One region of the Hydrogenophaga sp. FW305-3-2-15-A-LB1 genome, then DNA from elsewhere that is predicted to be linked to it. Evidence: predicted binding sites of a transcription regulator. Region 1 holds the regulator's gene; the other holds the start of a gene.
The links. Region 1 encodes FNR, which switches genes on or off when oxygen is low (the NO sensors DNR and NnrR bind a similar motif). Its sites were predicted from a motif close to TTGATNNNNATCAA; they were not measured.

Region 1 (6,192 bases):
ATGTCGACCTTCGAGGGTCCGATGATGTCGATCAAGACGGTCAACGCGCTCTCGCACTACACCGACTGGACCGTGGGCCACGTGCACTCCGGCGCGCTCGGCTGGGTGGGCCTGGTGACCATGGGTTCCATGTACTACCTGATTCCGCGCCTGTACGGCCAGAAGAAGATGTACTCGGTGCCCGCCATCGAGCTGCACTTCTGGATCGCCACCCTGGGCATCGTGCTCTACATCGCCGCGATGTGGATCGCCGGTGTGATGCAGGGCCTGATGTGGCGCGCCGTCAACCCCGACGGCAGCCTGACCTACACCTTCGTCGAATCGGTCAAGGCCACCTTCCCGTTCTACGTCATCCGCCTGCTCGGTGGCGTGCTCTACCTGGCCGGCATGGGCGTGATGCTGTGGAACACGGTGATGACCGCGCGCAACGGCCGCGTGGAAGACGTCCGCATACCCGCTCTCAACCCCGCCCACGCCTGAGGAGCCACAAACATGGCCGACAACAACAAGCCCCAGGGTTTCACCCACGAGCGGATCGAGACCAACAACTTCCTGATGATCGTGCTCATCGTGCTGGTGATCGCGGTCGGTGGTCTGGTCGAGATCGTTCCGCTGTTCTTCCAGAAGTCCACCACCCAGCCGGTGGAGGGCCTCAAGCCCTACAGCGCGCTGCAGATCGCCGGGCGCGACGTGTACGTGCGCGAGGGTTGCTACAACTGCCACTCGCAGATGATCCGCCCCTTCCAGGCCGAGACGCTGCGCTACGGCCACTACTCGGTGGCCGGCGAATTCGTCTACGACCGGCCCTTCCAGTGGGGCAGCAAGCGCACCGGCCCCGACCTGGCGCGCGTGGGCGGGCGCTACAGCGACGAATGGCACCGCATCCACCTGAACAACCCGCGTGACCTCGTGCCCGAGTCCAACATGCCGGCTTACCCCTGGCTGGAGAAGAAGACCGTGAACGAGGCCGGCCTGCCCAAGCGCATGGAAGTGCTGCGCACCCTGGGCGCGCCCTACACCGACGAAGAGATCGCCGCATCCCAGGCCGACGTGAAGGGCAAGACCGAGATGGAAGCCCTCATCGCCTACCTGCAGGTGCTGGGCACCGCCATCAAGTGAGTGCCAAGGAGAACATCACATGGACATCAATGACCTGCGCAGCGCCGTCACCGTGATCAGCCTGATGACCTTCCTGGGCATCGTGGCCTGGGCCTGGGCCCGGCGCAACCAGTCCCGCTTCGACGCGGCAGCGATGCTGCCGTTCCAGGACGAAGCCACCACCGACAGCACGAAAGAACCGTCATGAGCGACTTCACCAGCGAATTCTGGAACTGGTACGTGGCCGTGCTGACCGTGGTCAGCATCATCGCGTGCCTGGTCCTGCTCTGGATCAGCGGCACCACCAAGGTCAAGGCCACGGCCGACAACACCACCGGCCACGTGTGGGACGGCGACCTGCGCGAGATGAACAACCCCTTGCCCAAGTGGTGGGTCTACCTCTTCATCATCACCTGCGTGTTCTCGATCGCCTACGGCCTGCTGTACCCGACCTTCGGCAAGTACCAGGGCCTGCTGGGCTGGTCGTCCGACGGCCAGCACAAGGCCGAGGTGGCCAAGGTCGAGAAGGCCATCGCACCGATCTACGCGCAGTTCAACGGCATGACGCCGCAACAGCTCGCGGGCGATGCCTCGGCCATGGCCATCGGCGAGCGCCTGTTCATGAACAACTGCGCCCAGTGCCACGGCTCGGACGCGCGCGGCGCGCGCAGCTTCCCCAACCTGACCGACCGCGACTGGCTCTGGGGCGGTGAGCCCGAGGCGATCAAGGCCACCATCACCCAGGGCCGCAACGGCGTCATGCCGCCCATGGCCGCCGCCGTGGGCACGCCGGACGACGTGCGCAACGTCGCCCACTTCGTGCTCAGCCTCTCGGGCAGCCCGCACGACTCGGTGCGCGCCGCGCTGGGCCGCGCCGGCTTTGCGGCCTGTGCCGCCTGCCACGGTGCGGACGGCAAAGGCAACACCGCCATGGGCGCGCCCAACCTCAGCGACAACACCTGGCTGCACGGCTGGGGCGAAGACGCCGTGGTGCGCGCCATCACCAAGGGCTTCAACAACCAGATGCCGGCACAGGCCGGCAAGCTCAACGCGGACCAGATCCATGTGCTGAGCGCCTACGTCTGGGGCCTGTCCAACAAGGGCGGCGCGGCGGCAGCGGCCGGCAACTGATCGATCTGCACCACGTGACCAGTCCGTCCAGCAAGCCCAGAGCCCCCATTCCCATCGTCCCCGTCGATGACGAGACGATGGTGTCCCTGTACGCCGCGCGCGAGAAGATCCAGCCGAGATCGGTCCAGGGCCTGTTTGCCAACTGGCGCTGGGTCATGGTCTGGATCACGCAGCTCGTGTTCTACGGGCTGCCCTGGCTGGAGTGGAACGCGCGCCAGGCCGTGCTGTTCGACCTGGAGGCGCGCCGCTTCTACATCTTCGGGCTGGTGCTCTACCCGCAGGACTTCATCTACCTCACCGGCCTGCTGGTCATCTGCGCCTTCGCGCTGTTCCTGTTCACCGCCGTGGCCGGCCGCCTGTGGTGCGGCTTCGCCTGCCCGCAGACGGTCTACACCGAAATCTTCCTGTGGATCGAGAAGAAGGTGGAGGGCGACCGCTCGGCCCGCCTGCGGCTGGACCAGTCCGCCCTGTCCGCCAGCAAGCTGGGCAAGCGCTCGCTCAAGCACGCGCTGTGGATCGCTTTCTCGCTCTGGACCGGCTTCACCTTCGTCGGCTACTTCACGCCCATCCGCGAACTGGGCGCGCTCTCGGTGGCCGCCGCGCTCGGGCCCTGGCAACTGTTCTGGATCTTCTTCTACGGCTTCGCCACCTACGGCAACGCCGGCTTCCTGCGCGAGCAGGTCTGCAAGTACATGTGCCCCTACGCGCGCTTCCAGAGCGCGATGTTCGACCGGGACACCATGATCGTCACCTACGACACACGGCGCGGTGAACCGCGCGGCCCGCGCTCGAAGAAGGCCGACCCCAAGGCCCTGGGGCTGGGCTCGTGCGTGGACTGCACGCTGTGCGTGCAGGTGTGCCCCACCGGCATCGACATCCGCAACGGCCTGCAGTCCGACTGCATCGGTTGCGCGGCCTGCATCGACGTGTGCGACGACGTGATGGACAAGGTGGGCTACCCGCGTGGGCTGATCCGCTTCTCCACCGAGAACGGCCTGGACAACGGCTGGACCACGCGGCAGATGCTGCGGCGCGCCTTGCGCCCGCGCGTGCTGATCTACACCGCGATCCTCGGGGCCATCACCCTGGCCGTGGGACTGAGTCTTTACATGCGCACGCCACTCAAGGTGGACGTGATCCGCGACCGCGGCGCCCTGGCCCGCATGGTGGAGCAGGGCCGCATCGAGAACGTGTTCCGCCTGCAGATCATGAACGCCACCGAGTCGCCGCAGCGCTACGCCATCGGTGTCTCCGGCCTGCCGGGCATCGCGCTGGACTCCAGCGCCGAGGTGGAGGTGCTCTCCACCGAGGTGCGCGCGGTGGCGGTGCGGGTGCAGATCCCGCCCGATGCCGCGAGCCCGGGTTCGCACCCGATCCATTTCGACATCCGCGCCATCGGCGACGAATCGATCCACGTCTCCGAAAAGGCGGCCTTCCTCGTGCCGCGCTGATCCGATCCATCTTCCCGAAGGAGCTCTCTCATGAACCCATCCAGCTCTCCCGCCGTGGCGGCCCCCGTGCCGCCGGTGTCCTGGTGGCGCGTGCCACACATGTGGCTGGTGGTGGGCGGCCCGCTGGTGGTGGTGGTGGCCAGCCTCATCACCGCCTTCATCGCCGTCCACAACGCCGACCCGGTGCTCGACAAGGCCGTGTTCGAACGCGACCGCGAAGCCGCGCTGGCGCTGGAAGGGCAGGCCAAGGCCGAGGCGCTGATCAAGCTGCAGCCCGCGCACCAGGCGCGCAACCACGCGGCCTCGCCGGTGGTGCCGCAACCGGAGCGCTGAAGTGCAGGCGCGCCACTGGATGGGCATCGCCTGGCCGGCTTTCCTGCTGGCAGCGGTGCTGGAGATGCTGGTCTTCGCGATGGTGGACCCGGGCGACCTGCACTGGTTCGGCCAGCCGCTGGCGTGGTCGCGCCAGGCGGTCTACACCGTGGCCTTCTTCGTGTTCTGGGGGGTGACGGCGGCGTCGAGCGCGCTGACCGCGCTGCTGGTCATCCGCAAGACTGAGGATTGACGATCTTGCGCAGGCCGTCGGTGTTCTTGATGTGCACGTAGCGCTGCTTCACATCGATGATGCCGTCCTCCACGAACTTGGAGAACGTGCGGCTCACCGTCTCGAGCTTCATGCCCAGGTAGCTGCCGATCTCCTCGCGCGTCATGCGCAGCACCAGCTCGGACTGCGAGAAGCCGCGCGCGTGCAGGCGTTGCACCAGGTTGAGCAAAAAGGCCGCCAGGCGTTCTTCCGCGCGCATGCTGCCCAGCAGCAGCATCACGCCGTGGTCCCGCACGATCTCGCGGCTCATGATCTTGTGCACGTGGTGCTGCAGGGTGGTGAACTCGCGCGACAGCTCCTCGACCTGGTCGAACGGCATCACGCAGACCTCGGCATCTTCCAGCGCCACCGCGTTGCAGGAATGGTGGTCGCTCACGATGCCGTCCAGGCCGATGATCTCGCCCGTCATCTGGAAGCCCGTCACCTGGTCGCGGCCGTCGGCCGTGGTCACGCAGGTCTTGAAAAAGCCCGAACGCACGGCGTACAGCGACGTGAACTTGTCACCCACGCTGAACAGCGACGTGCCGCGCTTGATGCGCCGGCGCTTGGAGATCACCTTGTCCAGCTTGTCCATCTCGTCGGGGTTCAAGCCCATGGGCAAGCACAGCTCGCGCAGGTTGCAGCTCGAGCAGGCGACTTTGATGCTTTGAGCGTCCATTAGAAAAGTCCGGATTCGCAAAAGGTTACAGCATACCCCCCGTGGTGTCGAATCCGCGCCCCGGCAGCGGATCAGTTCACCACCTTTTGACCAGGATCAAGGGAAATGCGGCCACTCTGCCGCACAGTGAGGGCCTTGATGGAGATTCGATCTTGAGCCACGCCATATCCGAGGAGCTGCTGAGGCGTTTTGACGTACCTGGGCCGCGCTACACCTCTTACCCCACCGCCGACCGGTTCGTGGAGGCGTTCACCGAAAACGACTACATCCAGGCGCTGCAACAGCGCCGCGCGGGCTCGATGGCCCTGCCGCTGTCCCTGTACGTGCACATCCCGTTCTGCGAATCGGTCTGCTACTACTGCGCCTGCAACAAGGTCATCACCAAACACCATTCGCGCGCGGCCGAGTACCTGCGCTATCTGGCGCGCGAGGTGGAGCTGCAGGTGGCGCACCTGGGCCAGGGCCACAGCGTGTCGCAACTGCACCTGGGCGGCGGCACACCCACCTTCCTCTCCGATGCCGAGCTCGAAGAACTCATGGCCATGCTGCGGCGCCACTTCACGCTGGCGCCCGGCGGCGAATACTCGGTGGAGGTGGACCCGCGCACCGTGACCGAGGACCGCCTGAAGTCCCTGGCCCGCCTGGGCTTCAACCGCCTGAGCTTTGGCGTGCAGGACTTCGACCCCGCGGTGCAGAAGGCCGTGCACCGCGTGCAGCCCGCCGAACAGGTGTTCGCGCTGGTGGCCGCGGCGCGCCGCATCGGCTTCGAGTCGGTCAACGTGGACCTGATCTACGGCCTGCCGCTGCAGACCCCCGCGTCCTTCGCGCGCACGCTGGCGCAGGTGAACGAGCTGCGGCCCGACCGCATCGCGCTCTACGCCTACGCCCACCTCCCATCGCGCTTCAAGCCGCAGCGGCGCATCTCGGCGGCCGAGTTGCCCAGCGCGGGCGACAAGCTGGGCATGTTGTCGATGTCGCTCGATGCGCTGATCGACGCCGGCTATGTCTACGTGGGCATGGACCACTTCGCGCTGCCCAACGACGCGCTCGCGGTCGCCAAGCGCCAGGGGCGCCTGCACCGCAACTTCCAGGGCTACAGCACGCAGCCCGACTGCGACCTGATCGCGCTCGGCGTGTCCGCCATCGGGCGCATCGGTGCCACCTACAGCCAGAACGCGAAGACGCTGGAGGAATACCGCGACCTGCTCGACCAGGGCCGGCTGCCCATCGTGCGCGGGCTCGCGCTCACG
Region 2 (6,192 bases), on a different contig from region 1:
GCACCCTGGTGCAGGACACCGCCGCCGCCTATGCGGACACGCTGCGCCTCACGCAGCGCCGCTTCGAGGCCGGCGACGTGGCCGAGCTGGACGTGATCCGCATCCAGACCGAGCTGGCCGCCACCGAGGCCGAGGGGTTCGCGCTCGGCCGCAGCCGCGCCGAACTCGAACACGCGCTGGCCGTGCTGGTGGGCGAGCCGGCCTCCGGCTTCGCGCTGGCGCCCGCCGACGGTGCCCGGGTGCTGCCCGTGATCCCGGCCGGCGTGCCCGGCACCGTGCTCACCCGCCGGCCCGACGTGGCCGCCGCGCAGGCCGCGCTGCTGGCCGCCCAGGCCCGCGTGGGCGTGGCGCAGGCGGCGTGGTTCCCCAGCGTGTCGCTCACGGCGGCCGCGGGTTATGCCTCGCCCGACCTCGGCGACCTGTTCAAGTGGTCGGCGCGCGCCTGGGGCGTGGGCGCGCTGCTGTCGATGCCGCTGTTCGACGGCGGCCGGCGCGAGGCCGGTGTGCAGGGCGCGCAGGCGCAGCTCGACGCCGCCGCCGCGAGCTACCGCGGCCAGGTGCTCACGGCCTTCCGCGAGGTCGAAGACCAGCTCTCCGCCCTGCGCTGGCTGCAGGACCAGTCCCTGGCCCAGGGCCGCGCGGTCAGCGCCGCGCAGCGCGCCAGCGCGATCTCGGAAACGCGCTACCGCAACGGCCTGGTGAGCCAGCTCGAATTGCTCGACGCGCGCCGCAACGAGCTGATCAACCGGCGGCAGGCCCAGCGCGTGGAGGCCGCCCAGCAGCAGGCCACGGTGCGGCTCATCCGCGCCATCGGCGGCGGCTGGGAGGCGGGCGCCCCCGCCCGGGGCGCCTGAGCGACCTCGGCGGCGGGCCGGGGCCGGCACAATAGGGCATGCCGTCCCCGTCCGAGACCCTCCGCCGCCTCTGGCAGCCGCACCGTGGCCTGTTCTGGCTCATGGTCGGCCTGCAGCTGCTGTCGTCCTGCATCGTGCTGTTCGTGCAGCTCACCGACCCGCCCGACGCGCTGCGCCTCGTGCTCGGTCTGATGGCGCTGACCGATTCGCTGCTGGCCTGGTGGCTCACGGTGCGCCTGTGGCGCGAGTCGGCCCCTGCCACCCCTTCCTAGGAGATGCCCGTGTTCGAAGCCCTGCTGATCACCCGACCCGAGTCGGGCTACCGCTGCGAACTCACGCAGCTCGACGAGGCGCAACTGCCCGCCAGCGGCGACGTGACGGTGCGCGTGGACTGCTCCACCATCAACTACAAGGACGGCCTGGCCATCACCGGAAAATCGCCCGTGGTGCGCAGCTTCCCCATGGTGCCCGGCATCGACTTCGCCGGCTCGGTGACGCAGAGCGACCACCCGAAATGGAAGGCCGGCGACCGCGTGCTGCTCAACGGCTTCGGCGTGGGTGAGACGCACTGGGGCGGGCTGTCGCAGATGGCGCGCGTCAAGGGCGACTGGCTGGTGGCCCTGCCCGACACGCTGAGCGAGCGCGACGCCATGTCGCTGGGCACGGCCGGCTACACCGCCATGCTGTGCGTGCAGGCGCTGCAGAAACACTGGGCCGACGCGGGCGTGGCCGCCGGCAGCGGCGAGGTGCTGGTGACCGGCGCGGGTGGTGGCGTGGGCAGCGTGGCGATCTCGCTGCTGGCCGGTCTGGGCCACACCGTGGTGGCCTCCACCGGCCGGCCGCAGGAAGCCGACTACCTGAAATCGCTGGGCGCGGCCAGCGTGATCGACCGCAACGACCTGAGCGCGCCGGGCAAACCGCTGCAGAAGGAGCGCTGGATCGGCGTGGTGGATTCGGTGGGCAGCCACACCCTGGCCAACGCCTGCGCCAGCACACGCTACGGCGGCGCGGTGGCGGCCTGCGGCCTGGCCCAGGGCATGGACCTGCCCGCGAGCGTGGCGCCGTTCATCCTGCGCGGCATCACGCTTTACGGCATCGACAGTGTGATGGCGCCCATGGCCCAACGCGAGGCCGCGTGGGACGCGCTCGCGAAGACGATCAACCGCGAACAGCTGGCGTCGATCACGACAGAGATCGCGCTGCCCGACGCGATCGCCGCCGGCAGCCAGATCCTGGCCGGCCAGGTGCGCGGGCGCCTGGTGGTGAAGCTCAAGGCCTGAGCTTCATCGCGGCGGCACCACCTGGCGGTAGGCGTGCCAGGTGGCGTGGCCCACCACCGGGCCGACGACGATCAGACCCAGGAACCAGGGCAGCATGGCCAGCACCACCAGCAGCGTGATCAGCGCGCCCCACCAGGCCATCACGCCCGGGTTCTGCAGGCAGGCGCGGATGCTGGTGAGCGCGGCCGAGATCGCATCGACCTCGCGGTCCAGGATCATGGGGATCGAGACCGCGCTGGTGACGAAGATCAGGCCCGCGAACACACCGCCCACCAGGGTGTAGGTGATCAGGAACTCCAGGTTCTCGCGCGCCAGCAGCTGCGAGAGCAGGTTGGCGGTGTCGGGCAGGGTGCTGAAGCTGACCGCGAACACCACCAGCGAGGCGCGGCCCCACAGCATCTCCAGGATGAGCAGCACGCCCGCGAAGATCGCGATCGAGCCCTTGGTCTGCTCCCAGGCCAGCAGCGAGTCCGGCAGCGAGGGCTCGCGGCCTTCCTGCAGCGCGCGGCTCACGTGGTACAGGCCCAGGCACAGGAACGGCCCCAGCAGCAGGAAGCCGGCCGAGAGCGCCAGCACATAGGCCGGCGCGGCGCGGAACACCGCCATGAGCGCGTGCCCCATGAGGAAAAAACACAGGCCGTAGAACAGGCCGACGCGGCTGCGCAGGAAATCGCGCCAGCCCAGGCGCAGCCAGCGCAGCGGGTCGCCGGCGTTCAGCTCGGCCAGTCGCAGGTCGAACACCGACGGCGGTGGCGGTGGGGATTCTTCGGTCATGGCTTGTCTCCTCGGGAATGGCGCGCCATCTCGTGGGTGGGTGGCTGGTGCGCGGGAACGGTGGCGGGTCGGTGCAGCGGATCGGTTCAGCTGAGCGCGTGGCTTCGCAGGTGCAGCGCCAGCCCGGCGTCGAAGGCGTGCGTGTGCTTGGCAAACCACGAACCCAGTTCGCGCGCCATCTGGCGCACGGTCCCGAGCTGGCCGCCGCGGACCTGTCCCAGGCCCTCGCGCAGCAGGTTGAGCACCACGCGGTGCGCCAGCGCGTGCGCGTCCGCCTGGCCGTGGCCGGTCTCGCGCATCCAGCTGTCTTCCTGGCCGAAATGCGTGGCCACGTGCGACACCAGCTCGGCCCAGGCCTGCGGCAGCTCCGCGTCGCTGGCGGTCTGCGCGCGGGCCAGCCGCGCCATGAGTTCGCGGTTCATGTTGTCCAGCGGGTCGAAGTCCAGCCAGAGGACCTCGGTCCATTGCGCGGTGCTTTCCATCGGGTGCTGCTCCTTGGGGCCCAAGCTTGGCAGCGGCGGCGCGCCGGCGCCTTGATCCAGCGCAAACGCGCGCCACGCCAAGGCCCGACAGGCCGTGGGCCTGCTGGCGCGCCGCTACACTGGGCGGCCATATGACCAGCGAATTCCAGCCCCCTTACGTGCCGCTGTCCGATGTGCACAGCGCCTTGAAAACCACCGGCTTCGCCTTGCTGAGCGCCGAGGCCGTGGGCGAGTGGCTCGCCGCGCGGCCGGTGGACCTGGCCGGGCTGCACACCGGCTGGAACCAGCTGCCGCCCGACGCCTACCTGAAGGACGGCGGGCGCTACCGCAGCCGCCGCCACAGCTGCTTCGTGGTGGAGGACGACCGCGTGCGGCAGGTGCCGCACCGCGCGCACTGGCAGCCGCTGGAGTACAACGCCCTGCACGGCGGCATGCAGCGCTGGTTCGAACCCATGGAGCCCGCCACGGTGGCGCAGCCGGTGTGGAGCCGCCTGCTGGCCCGGCTGGGCGAGGCCGCCAGCGCGCTGCGCGGCGCGCAGCCCTGGAGCGTGGAGGCCCACGTGTTCCGCATCGACACCACCGACGGCATCGGCCGGCCCACGCCCGAAGGCGCGCACCGCGACGGTGTGGACCTGGTGGCCGTGTTCATGGTGGACCGCCACGCCATCAAGGGCGGCGAGAGCCGCGTGTTCGAAGCCAACGGCCCGAGCGGCCAGCGCTTCACGCTGCGCGAGCCGTGGTCGCTGCTGCTGCTCGACGACGCGCGCGTGATCCACGAGAGCACGCCGATCCAGCCGCTGGAAGGCGATGCCCTCGGCTGGCGCGATACGCTGGTCGTGACCTACCGCAGCGGGGCCTTCCAGGGCGACGCCTCAGCCTGACGGCGGCGGTTCGTAGGCGCGGATCGGCGGCAGCGGTCCGTCGAAACGCTCGACCTGAACCGTGCTGAGCTGGCCCGCGCAGCCCTGGGCCAGCGACGAGGTGCCGATGTCCCGGGTGAGCACATTGGGGTTGCCGTGCGCGCACATCGGCCGGCCCTGGGCATCCTGCACGGGGTCGTACCAGGCGCCGGTGGGCAGCTGAATCACGTCTTCGCGCATGTCGGCGCACAGGCGCGCGCTGGCCAGGCAGGCCCCGATCTCGTTGAAGAGGCGCACGGTGTCGCCCTCGCGGATGCCGCGCGCGGCGGCCGCGGCCGGGTGCAGGGTGCACACCTCGCGGCCCTGGCGCTTGGTGGACTGGCTGTGGGCGCCGAAGTCGAGCTGGCTGTGCAGCTTGGAATGCGGCTGGTTGGCCACCAGCCACAGCGGGTGGGCCGCATCGGGCGCGAAGCTCGGGGGCAGCCAGGCCGGGTGGCCGGGGCAGTCCGCGTAGCCGAAGCCGGCCACCACGGGTGAGCTGATCTGCACCTTGCCGCTGGGCGTGGCGAGCTTCGCGCCCTCGGGGTCGTGGCGGAAGGCGCGCAGGATGCCGCCATCGTCGTCCTTCTGCGGCAGCAGGAGCTCGCCGCGTTGCCAGAAGGTCTCGAAGTCCGGTGCCTCCTGGCCCATGGCTTCGAGCCCGGCGCGCGTGCGCTCGTACAGGTGCGCCAGCCATTGGCGCGTGTTCCGGCCTTCGCTGAAAGCCTGCAGGCCGCCCAGGCGCCCGGCCAGGTCGCAGAAGATGTCGTAGTCGTCGCGCGCCAGGCCATGGGGTTCGGCGATGCGGTGCATGGCGACCACCAGCGGGTCGGTGGGGGTCGCGCCGATGTCTTCGCGCTCCAGCGTCATGGTGCAGGGCAGCACGATGTCGGCGTGGCGCGCGGTGGCGGTCCAGGCGATCTCATGCACGACAAAGGTGTCGAGCGTGCGGAAGGCGTCGGCCAGGCGCTTGAGGTCCTGGTGGTGGTGGAAGGGGTTGCCACCGGCCCAGTAGGCCAGGCGGATGTGCGGGTAGGTGCGGCGCTGGCCGTTGTAGTCGAACGGCTGGCCCGGGTGGAGCAGCATGTCGCTGATGCGCGCCACCGGAATGAAGGCCTTCACGCCGTTGTCGCCCTGCGGCAGCGCGGCGGCGGGCACCGCGTTGTTGCGCTTGCCATAGTGCGCCAGCGTGCCCAGCGCGTAGTTGTAGCCCCCGCCGGGCAGGCCGAGCTGGCCCAGCGCGGCCGCGAGCACCGCCCCCATCCAGACCGGTTGTTCGCCGTGCTGCGAGCGCTGCAGCGAATGCGCCACCACCACGAGCACGCGCTGGCCAACCAGCGCGCGCGCCAGGTCGACCAGTTGCCGCTCGGGCAGGCCGCAGATCGGCGCGGCCCAGGCGCAGCTCTTGGGCACGCCGTCGCCGCGGCCCATCAGGTAGTCCTCGAAGGCTTCCCAGCCGTCGCAGTACCGATCGATGAAGGCGCGGTCGTGCGCGCCGTCGCTCACGAGCTGGTGCACCAGGGCCAGCATCAGCGCGGTGTCGGTGCCGGGCACGGCGGGCAGCCAGTCGAACGCCGCCTCGTCGGGCAGGTCGCTCTTGAGCGGGCTGATGGAGACGAAGCGGCAACCGCGCGCGGCGGCCGCGCGCATGGACTCGCGCTCGATGTGCCGGCTGATGCCGCCCGAGGCCACGCGCGAATTTTTCAGCGCCATGCCACCGAAGGCCAGCACCACGTCGGTGTGTTCGACGATCTGCTCCCAGGTGACGTTGCGCCGCGCCACTTCCTCCATGGTGCCGATGACGTGCGGCAGCATCGGGCCCGAGGCGCCGGCGCTGTAGCTGTTCACCGAGCGCACGTAACCGCCCAGGGTGGTGTTCAGGAAGCGGTGGACCTGGCTTTGC

Region 2: AC3WPZ_RS05660 (bacteriohemerythrin) is a predicted target of FNR. The motif match lies at 3,442-3,455, and genes of this name have one in related genera.

What each region holds. Positions count from the first base shown of each region.
Region 1 covers NZ_JBYTAE010000054.1:4,245-10,436, forward strand. Annotated here, with positions in the region: gene ccoN (cytochrome-c oxidase, cbb3-type subunit I) at 1-480, shown strand, start outside; gene ccoO (cytochrome-c oxidase, cbb3-type subunit II) at 493-1,119, shown strand; gene AC3WPZ_RS17025 (cbb3-type cytochrome oxidase subunit 3) at 1,139-1,306, shown strand; gene ccoP (cytochrome-c oxidase, cbb3-type subunit III) at 1,303-2,229, shown strand; gene ccoG (cytochrome c oxidase accessory protein CcoG) at 2,307-3,680, shown strand; gene AC3WPZ_RS17040 (nitrogen fixation protein FixH) at 3,711-4,013, shown strand; gene AC3WPZ_RS17045 (hypothetical protein) at 4,033-4,245, shown strand; gene fnr (fumarate/nitrate reduction transcriptional regulator Fnr) at 4,223-4,942, opposite strand; gene hemN (oxygen-independent coproporphyrinogen III oxidase) at 5,095-6,192, shown strand, end outside.
Region 2 covers NZ_JBYTAE010000012.1:59,990-66,181, forward strand. Annotated here, with positions in the region: gene AC3WPZ_RS05640 (efflux transporter outer membrane subunit) at 1-854, shown strand, start outside; gene AC3WPZ_RS05645 (hypothetical protein) at 893-1,126, shown strand; gene acuI (acrylyl-CoA reductase (NADPH)) at 1,130-2,134, shown strand; gene AC3WPZ_RS05655 (DUF2189 domain-containing protein) at 2,138-2,908, opposite strand; gene AC3WPZ_RS05660 (bacteriohemerythrin) at 2,995-3,390, opposite strand; gene AC3WPZ_RS05665 (2OG-Fe dioxygenase family protein) at 3,522-4,271, shown strand; gene AC3WPZ_RS05670 (molybdopterin-dependent oxidoreductase) at 4,263-6,192, opposite strand, start outside.